DNA from 3 places in the Paenibacillus sp. FSL E2-8871 genome. Region 1 is predicted to be linked to each of the others. Evidence: predicted binding sites of a transcription regulator. Region 1 holds the regulator's gene; each other region holds the start of a gene.

The links. Region 1 encodes LexA, which represses DNA repair genes until DNA is damaged. Its sites were predicted from a motif close to CGAACATATGTTCG; they were not measured.
Region 2: a site for LexA is predicted at 1,975-1,988, ahead of NYE25_RS13360 (ImmA/IrrE family metallo-endopeptidase). Genes of this name have one in related genera too.
Region 3: a site for LexA is predicted at 1,687-1,700, ahead of NYE25_RS13320 (YolD-like family protein). Genes of this name have one in related genera too.

What each region holds. Positions count from the first base shown of each region.
Region 1 is NZ_JBBOBV010000001.1:1,546,748-1,549,990, forward strand. Features, by position in the region: gene NYE25_RS07130 (DUF896 domain-containing protein) at 1-145, opposite strand, end outside; gene NYE25_RS07135 (LysM peptidoglycan-binding domain-containing protein) at 255-668, opposite strand; gene lexA (transcriptional repressor LexA) at 964-1,590, shown strand; gene NYE25_RS07145 (L,D-transpeptidase) at 1,863-2,201, shown strand; gene NYE25_RS07150 (hypothetical protein) at 2,351-2,731, shown strand; gene NYE25_RS07155 (hypothetical protein) at 2,966-3,243, shown strand, end outside.
Region 2 is NZ_JBBOBV010000001.1:2,915,241-2,918,483, forward strand. Features, by position in the region: gene NYE25_RS13335 (glycosyl hydrolase) at 1-197, opposite strand, end outside; gene NYE25_RS13340 (cytidine deaminase) at 371-787, opposite strand; gene NYE25_RS13345 (NucA/NucB deoxyribonuclease domain-containing protein) at 895-1,326, shown strand; gene NYE25_RS13350 (hypothetical protein) at 1,405-1,551, opposite strand; gene NYE25_RS13355 (YjfB family protein) at 1,701-1,877, shown strand; gene NYE25_RS13360 (ImmA/IrrE family metallo-endopeptidase) at 2,018-2,560, shown strand; gene NYE25_RS13365 (hypothetical protein) at 2,637-2,798, shown strand; gene NYE25_RS13370 (hypothetical protein) at 2,922-3,095, opposite strand; gene NYE25_RS13375 (DUF3139 domain-containing protein) at 3,204-3,243, shown strand, end outside.
Region 3 is NZ_JBBOBV010000001.1:2,910,828-2,914,070, reverse strand. Features, by position in the region: gene NYE25_RS13335 (glycosyl hydrolase) at 1-109, shown strand, start outside; gene NYE25_RS13330 (PH domain-containing protein) at 192-680, opposite strand; gene NYE25_RS13325 (hypothetical protein) at 798-1,358, shown strand; gene NYE25_RS13320 (YolD-like family protein) at 1,741-2,076, shown strand; gene NYE25_RS13315 (hypothetical protein) at 2,073-2,237, opposite strand; gene NYE25_RS13310 (M15 family metallopeptidase) at 2,536-3,222, shown strand.

The DNA of each region.
Region 1 (3,243 bases):
ATTGTGCTCGGAAGTTATTGCGAATATTCCCCAAATAAATTTCACGAAGCTTGGCGCGTTCCGCCGTTTCCTCTTGATTAAGGCCTACGCTCTTCTGTTTGCGTGCCAATTCGTTAATACGCGCGACCAACTCATCAATATTCAAAACTTTCCCTCCCCTTATAAATTAATTCTAACTCTGCCATGAGAAAAAGAGCTTGTCAAGGTTTACTCCCTGCAAGCTCTTCATGTCCTCTTATTATGTTCTTAGAATATTAATATATAGGTAAAGTGAGAACATCTCCAGCATTAATCTGACTACCTTTAATGCCATTGGATTTTTTAATTCCTTCTATATATACAGCCGTTTTCATATCAGAAGGTTTATTCTCAAGAGCAATACTCCAAAGTGTATCTCCACGTTCAACCACTACGCGCTTCTCATCCTTCATTAAAGTAGTAGATCCTGCAAATACATTACCTACTACTGTAAGTCCTGATAGTACGAGCACGATGATCAATGTCAGTTTAATAACAAAATCTCTACGGAACAAACGCATCAAGCCTTCAAGCAAAAGCTCTGTAATCTCTTTAATCTGAGCTGAATAACGGGTAATAGGATTATGTCCTAAAGATTCAACCACTGGGGCTTTATCGTAGATGCTACGGTATGTACTGTATTTTAACATGAATATCATCCTCCAAACACTTGTTCTTACTTTTGAAATTATAATAACACGAACATGTGTTTTGTTCAATACTATTTTAGAACAATTGTTCTCTTTTTTTCAGAGGTTAATATTTACCATATTCTTCATATAAAGAATCACTCTTATCGTTTAGATGAAGGAAACGCAATCAATACAAGACTACCATTTATTAACTCTTTCGAATTAATATTTATAATAGTTAGAACTTATGTTTGTGCGAACGGTAGTTCTATGTTATAATTTTCCCAAACATTACTATATGGGGTTGATTCCAATGTCAAAGATTTCAAGTCGCCAGCTGGCGATCCTGGAATTTATACGTAGCGAAGTCCGCAGCAAGGGTTATCCTCCTTCCGTCCGGGAGATTGGAGAAGCTGTTGGTCTTGCTTCCAGCTCCACAGTTCACGGTCATTTGGATCGGCTAGAGAAGAAGGGACTTATCCGTCGAGATCCAACGAAGCCTCGTGCGATAGAATTGCTTGGCCAAGAGGATTCCGAGAATGTCCATCATTTCGCGCAAACCGTCGCTCGCATTCCTGTCGTAGGTAAGGTTACCGCCGGGGTTCCTATCACTGCTACTGAGAATATTGAAGACTACTTCCCGCTTCCAACTCACTATGTTGGAGATAACAAAGTATTTATGTTATCGGTTCAAGGTGACAGTATGGTCGAAGCTGGGATTATGAATGGCGACTATGTTATTGTTCGTCAACAACAAACGGCTGATAACGGAGATATCGTTGTAGCTATGACCGAAGAAGATGAAGCAACCGTTAAGACTTTTTATAAAGAACGTGATCATATACGTCTTCAGCCGGAGAATCCGGCGTACGAGCCTCTTCGCCTTAATCGCGTGACCATTCTCGGCAGAGTTATCGGATTATTTCGAGATATCCACTAAGTATGCACTCCTACCAAGCGAAAACGGATACCGTCCTTTAGGACGGTATCCGTTTCTACGAGAAGTATAAGGATAGGGTATATCGTATAATATATACTTTCTTTTATTTTTTAAAAAAAGCTGTTCTGCAAATGCAGAACAGCTTTTTTATTGTTATCAAACTCCATTTATCAATTACAGAACATTTGTTCTCATAGGCTAAAATGACCATTTTTAATGAATAACCGTTTAGGCATCCTCCTCATATCTTAATTAGAAAGGAGTGTTGCACAATGCCAAATTACCGGATTATAGTTGATCTGACGCAGCGTATGCTTTATCTTCTTGATAACGACATTGTGATCAGGGGCTTCCCAGTCGGAATCGGTAAAATGTTAACTCAATCACCACTCGGTGAATTCACAATCATTAACAAACAACCCGATCCAGGTGGTCCATTTGGGGTCTTTTGGATGGGTCTATCTAAGCCTCATTATGGGATACATGGAAATAATGATCCCTCATCCATAGGGCACGAAGTATCCCATGGTTGTATTCGTATGTACAATGAAGATGTGTTAGCACTAGCTGCGATTGTACCGATTGGAACACGAGTAACGATCAGGAATTAAATCTATCTCTATAGATAAACACGCCTCACTCATGGTTCAATGGAGGGGGCGTGTTTGTATTTATGTATTTTTGATGACCTAATAGGAATTATGTGGTTATATGTCGAATAATGTTAACAGGATTTCAAATTGAAAGGAAGTGTCTCGTTTTGAACAACTCAAAAATTAGAACCCTCGTCGATTTTAAAGTCGATGCACTTGTTAAACTCTCTGGCTTATTGTTAAATAACGATCAAGCGAGTGGAAAAAAAGTAAATTTACTCACCTCATTCGGCAGTATTCAAGGGACCATCTCCCCTTCCACCTCCAATAAAGAGGATGTTTTTGACTTAAAATCTCTAATGGATGATGTCATTGTAGATGAATACATATCTTATTTAGGTGCGGAACATCCCGATAAAAATTTCAGCTATAACTTTGTAGTCCTTAATGATGTTTCTGTAAGACCCTATACTCACTATGAATCTCCGATCGAATACAAACAGCTAATTGTTTATACTGATCAAATCACAGCCTTCAATTTCTTATGATTTTGACATATTTATTTTAAATGCTCTCAACAAAGCACTCCAGCAGTTGCCCCAATTTTGCACTCAGCTTGCAAAATCGGCAGATCTCTGGGTGCTTTCTCTTTTTCTAATCAGTTGTCGTTTCCTAAATTCCCACGATTTTCGCTCTTAACAGATACTAGTAGAGAGAATTCAGGCATATCTTTCAATAAGCAATAAATCTTGCTCTACTGAGATCATTGGAGGTGTGATTACATGCTGATTTTCTTGATGTATATGTTTGCCATTGTAGGAGGAGTCTTAATTCTAAGTGCCGTTATTATAGAATTAAAAAAACTATCTACTTCTTCTGAACTTTCTAAGCTGTTAAACGCAACCTCATCTTTTAATATTATATTCACCAAAACATTCATTCCGCCCAATCAATCTCACTTGATCGCCCTTAATGAACCTTATAAAAAAATAGCAATAGGTACCAGCAATCCGAAAACAAGCAAAAAAGCAATAGCAAAGCTATACTCGTTCGACAATAT
Region 2 (3,243 bases), 1.4 Mb from region 1:
TCCAAATAATCATGTTGTCCACTAATCCATCCTTTTCCTTGCAGAAAATAAAGGGTATTCAACAATTTCTGAGCAGAAGGTACCGTTTCCGAATCCGCCGGAGCCATTTGCAATTTACGATACGCGATTTGCCACTGAACATCGCTCACAAACCTCGATGCCGAATCAACCATATTTCGAAGATTGCGCTGTTCCATCCACTCTCACATCCTTTTAACTTTTTTAAGTTATAGTATGGGGACAATAGTGACATGAACTCAGCGAATGGACATGAAGTTGTAAAGTAATTTAGGACAGTGTAAGGAACTGCTGAATAAATTCACGGCTCAATAAAAAAAGGAGCCCGGCCGCTCCTGACTATATCTCCAATTTACCTCGTATATCTCAGCGGTAGTAATTCAGAAATATCATATTTAGCTAACCGGCCGTCCTCGGATACAATAACTTTGCAATCCTTCCCGTAATCAGCAATTAACTCACGGCACATCCCGCAGGGAGAAACTACTTTAATTTCTCTTTCCTCGCTGTCCGGATCAGAATGCCTTACCGCAACAATCGTATCAAATTCCTTGTAGCCTTCGGATATCGCTTTTCCAATCACCATCGCTTCTGCACAGACTGTAATTCGTCCCATGCTAGCTTCTACATGTACCGCTGTAAAGATTTCCCCCGTCTTAGTACGGAGCGCCGCCCCTACATGGTGTCTTCCCCATTCATAACGTCTAGTAATAATATCTTCAGCAGAGGCTATAAGCGTCTGATCTTCAATCGTAATCAAATACTCCATATCCAATTCCGTCCTCCTCTTATTTTTCCTAAGTATATTAAATCGCACTGCATTATGATATAAGATATACTATTTTAAGTTCCAAAAAAGGAGGAGCAGATTTGAAAATACAGAAATTACTCACCAGTCTCATCATTGTTGTGTTACTTGCTTTGGGCGGTTACTGGTATGAACAGAACGGAGATCCGGCAGCCCCATCGTCCACATCCGATTCAGAAGTTGTTCAGCTGATCTTCCCATCAGATCGTTATCCTGAGACCGCTAAGCACATTCAGGACGCGATTGCCAAAGGGGAGTCCGCGACGTGCACGATTAACCGTGAGCAGGCTGAAGACAACCGCAAAGAATCCTTAAAAGGGATCCCCACCAAAAAAGGCTACGACCGCGATGAATGGCCCATGGCCATGTGTAATGAAGGCGGCAAAGGGGCCGACATTGAATACATAACCCCAAAAGATAACCGCGGCGCAGGAAGCTGGGTTGGCAATCAGTTAGAAGATTTTGCGGATGGAACCCGCGTAGAATTTATGTTCAAATAATAAGCTAACGTGAACAGTGCTTCAAAAGAATAGCCCCATCCGGTATACCGGATGGGGCTACAATGTGCATCAGCTAGCTTAGAATAAGCAAGCTTTAGTGATGATAACCAGCAAGATGAAGAGTACCAGAATAGCTCCTGTTGAAGTAAAAGGACTACACACCGGACCTACATTTACTGGGCTTACTACAGGACCTACGTTACAACCACAATGTTCCATTCCCATAATTAATTCCTCCTAATGATTAATGACTACAGCACAAGATATGTAAAAAGGAGATAAGCTGTTTGGGCGAATTGGCAAACAAATGCTATTCACCTAATGAATTAGGTAGGCACTGTCGATAAACAGGATATACACAAAGGAGGTGCAATATGGATATAGCCGCATTATCAATGGCAATGAGCCAGGCATCCTTAGCTCAAAATGTAGGAATACAAGTCATGAATATTGCCAAAAATCAGGCTGAAACCCAGAGTCAAACGATGGTGGAAATGCTGGGCAAAAGCGTTGCTCCGAATTTAGGAAAAACACTTGATATTAGTGTTTAATTGCTTTATGCTAAGGACACACGAGAACACTCGTTCTTATGTGTCCTTATGTTTTTTACTTTACATAGCCTTCGGGCTTTTCTTTTGCTCATTTATGCGAACATACGATCCTATAACTGATTCTGAATGAGGTGAATGATATGAATAACATGAAATCCTATTATCAAATGACTGCGCTGGAGAAGTGGACAGAAGATTTATACAAGCGTCTGAACCTTACTCAGCCTTCGCAAATTTCGATTGCTTATATTGCAGAACGGCTTAATATTTGGGTTCATTATTTGGATGTAAGAAGCAAGAGCATCGAAGCATCAGCGGGGATGTACACCATGTTTATTGACAACCGGCTTCCAGCCAGTCTGCAGCGGCTAGAGTTTCTCCATGAGCTCTGTCATCTGCTCCGCCATGGTACTGATCAAATATTGATGCCAGAACATTTTACGCGGGCACAGGAGGATGAATCTGAGCGATTTATTCTTTATGCAGCTATGCCCTACTCCATGATCTCCCGCATGACATTGCCTGAGCAACGTGAAGATGCAATCAGCTATCTTGCAGCAGAATTTCAAGTGCCAAGCGAGCTGGCTTTACAGCGGATTGATCAAATTCAAAGACGTGTTTTTCAGGGGCAATTATTGGCCGTGATGGGAAGAAACGAAGAACGATTAACACATATTCAATAATGACTGCGGAGATAATAAGGGTAGTCGCAATGAAGGACCATTAATTATGGTGGAATTTCTCGCAAGGGGGATCGATATGGAAGCCATTAAAGTAATTGAATTATTGATGACTCATCCAGATTATAACGTAGATGCAGTACACCCCGAAATTCCGGATTTTGTTGGGATCGAGTCGATTGAAGTGGATCATGAAACGGGGACCTTCTCCATTTTATTGCAAGAACCCAAAGAAGACTGAAGATGATTTGTGTAAGTTCATAATAAAAGGCAGCAAGTATAGTATACCCAGGCAATTCTTTACCTACGCGGGTTACCTATCGGTAGTTAAATTGCTGCCTTATTTGTAATAGTAAGCTCTTTATTATGCGGATACAAACTGAATCACACCAATAAGAGTTAGAATGAGGAATATACCCACAACTCCCCAAATAATAAACCATAAGATTTTGAGACCTGGTAGCCTGGGACTAGTATGATTCTCCAATACCTTAATTCGCCGCTCCAGCTCCTGTATTTTTTCTTCTTGTTGCATCATTTTCTTCCTCCCTTCTAATGTGTAAATTACAAGATACAATAGATATGACATACCAGTCACAATATATTATCTTATAATATATACATTTTATCTAAATGGAGGGAATTAATGAAGAAAAGAACAAAAATAATTCTTATTACCTTCGTTA
Region 3 (3,243 bases), 1.4 Mb from region 1:
AAAAGTGGAGTACTATGAGAATGAGGGGGACGCGCGAATTGTATTGCAGTGGGAAAGTCCTAGCCAACCCAAAGGGATTATTCCAGCAGGAGCGTTTTATCTTCCATAAGACGATATCCGAACTGATTCGAGCATCGGAATATTAGCGAAAAAGCCCCGGATTTCGGGGCTTTTTTTAATGTGAAAGAATCTTAGATTTGTTCACGGTAGCTAATGTTGTTGGCGATCTTCTCGTCACGAACAGCTTTGCGCAGAACATCTTTGACGGTTTGGGCATCATGGATTTTTCGGAAAAGAAGCTGAGGCGCTGAGGCATCATCAGAAAATACAGTTAATGTACCGATGCCGAGCATCCGGTCCATGATAGATTGTGCTACGGATAAATCGCGTACACGCAGTAATTCGATTTCTTCGACATTTTTACCGATAAGTCCGGTCTTTACCATAATGCGCTGGCTTGTAATGGTGTACGTAGTCGTGTTTAGGCGTACGATTCCTTTGAGGCGATCAGAGATACTGGCTGGTTTGCCTTTCCAGAGAACGACTTCTTGAGTAGCATTTTGATTTGCTGATGTACGACGGGTGGTCACTGGAGCAGTTCCGTCAATGCTAGATCCGCATTCTCCACAAAATTTAGCGCCCTGCTTATATTCTGATCCGCAGGTTGTGCAATAAGGCATAAATACTCTCCTTCCCTGATTACAATTGAAATAATTATAACATAATAGTCATTTTACATAAATTTCATTTGCGCTTTACACAAACCGACATTATTCTGTTAAGTGGAGGGATAAATAATGAAAAAAGTGTTACTAATAGGAACGCTAATGCTGACTGTCATCCTTAGCGCCTGCAGCAATAATAATTCAACTTCATCGGCTCCTGCCTCGGAAGAAGAAGTGCAGGAAACCGTGCAAAACTTCTACAATGAAATGTCTAAGCTTGATGAATTAGGAAAATCATCTTTAACGGAGTTCAACGAAGCTATTGCTGCTTATTCAGCAGGAGAACTTTCGGACAGGCAGTTGGAGAAGAAGATTAACGAATTCCAAAAGACCGCAACAGACTTATCCAATCAGGCTGAGAAAGTGAAAATTTCCTCTAGCTTGCCCGAAGACATTCGTAAACTGCTTGATGAGTCCAAAATTGCTTTTCAAAGTGCTTATTCTCTAAAAGAACAGGCCTCTCAAGGTGCTGATTCCGCAGAGGTCACTGCTGAGAAGTTCGAGGAATTGAATCAGAACGCTGACGTCGCGATGCTATACGGCATTTCCAAGCTTAATGAAGCAAGAGAAGCAACAGGACTCATCGATGCTGATGGTCAGTCCACCGCTGAATCAGAGAAAGTTCAAGAATAGATCGAAATTTAGACGCTGAACAGTTCAACTGTCAGCGTCTTTTTGATGCGATTTTGAGCTTGAGTAGAGGTAACACTGCCAATCCTATAAATAAGCCAGCTACGATTCCTTTTGTGAGGTCTGAGAGGGTACTGCTTCGATATACGAGGGGGTATAGACACAGGAATAATACGGGAATTAGGATGAGCAGGGCATTGTTTTTTTTCAAGTGGAAAGCTCCTCTCAATTAGATATTCATTATTATACAACTTTTAGATAAAAGAGGAGGATTTTGAAGTGGTATCTTTTTCCTGATTATTGATTATTCAGCGAAGGTGTGGATATAATACAAACATACGTTCGTGTGTAGCGGAATAAGTATAGAAATTAGGGAGGGGTTACCATGGGCAAAAAGCTGGAGAAAAACGGACTGTGGGAAAGCAGTCGCATGATGCTGCCGGAGCATAAGGTAAGAATTATTAGGGATGAACGAGAGACGCTGCGCCGCATTAAGCCTATTCTGGATGAGCAGAAGCTGGAGGAGATCGAATGTACACTTGCTTTATCGTTACGGAGTCATGTGCGCGTCACTGTTGTGCTGTTTGATCCTTTTGAGAATACGACAATTAGTGGTTTTGTGACTTCCATTCACACCCACTCGCGTGAGTTTAAGCTGCAGTGGGCGGAGGAATGGAAGTGGATCAATGTAGATGATCTAGTGGAGGTTTACATCGTTTAATGCTGAGAACCGCTGACTTCACTTTTTTCATAAGCAATTAGGGTCACCGTTGGGTTGCCGGTCAGATTTGCAATGGAAGCTTCGGCATTTCGAATAATTTCGAGTGCTTCTTCCTGCTCGCTCAGGGCAGCAACTTTATAGCTATCACTATGAATGTCCATATGTGTTCCCACCTTTCGCTAATATTTTGCCCTTTTTTGTAGAAATGATCCAAGGTGAAGAAGCTATGAATAGGTGCTTTTCAGGGGATATCTCGGGGATACCGGGGTCTTTTTTTAAAATATAAGAAAGTATAAGTTATACACCTATCCTTTATGTCTTATATTTCTCGCATAAACGCTTATCGTCCTTCCTTATAGGGACGCCGAAGACATTTATGCTTGTATGCTAAGGCAAGCAGGGGTATTAGTACAAGCGAATGGGGAAGCGGGATCATTGATTATACCAAGGGGTGATTCTATGCTGACTTTAGATCAAGTGAGGGACAAATCGGCAGCGAGGCTTGTTGGGCTTCATCCTGTTTTGGCAGCAGGGGCGAAGGCTTTGATTCAGCAAAGCTATGCCAGAGGAGTGCCCATCGTTATTACTCAGGGATTGCGGTCGATTGCTGAACAAAATGCCTTGTATGCGCAGGGGAGAAGTAAGCCTGGACCTATAGTTACCAACGCCAAGGGTGGAACCAGCTATCACAATTATGGCCTTGCGTTTGATTTTGCGCTTTTGCTGCCGGATGGAAATAGTATTTCCTGGGATATGAATCGTGATGGTGATAAAGATAAAATAGCGGACTGGCAAGAGGTTGTACAGGTGGGAAAACAGCTAGGGCTTGAGTGGGGAGGAGACTGGACGTCTTTTAAAGATTATTCACATCTGCAAATGGCCTTCGGCTTAACTACGACTCAACTTCGGGCAGGTAAACGTCCTACGACGGATCAGGTCAATGAAGCTTTAAAAAGAATTACTGGGGAGGATGACCAGGTGAACAAAGACGTTAAAGTAACGATAACCTTAAACGGCACTAAACTTACGGATGGTGTTCTTGATACCGGCGTAACGTATGTACCCGTGCGTGCTCTGGCTGAGGCGCTTGGAGCAAAGGTTACGTATGACGCAGCGAGCAAGACAGTGAATGTTGTAAAAGAGTAAAGCTATTCATGTATAGACAGT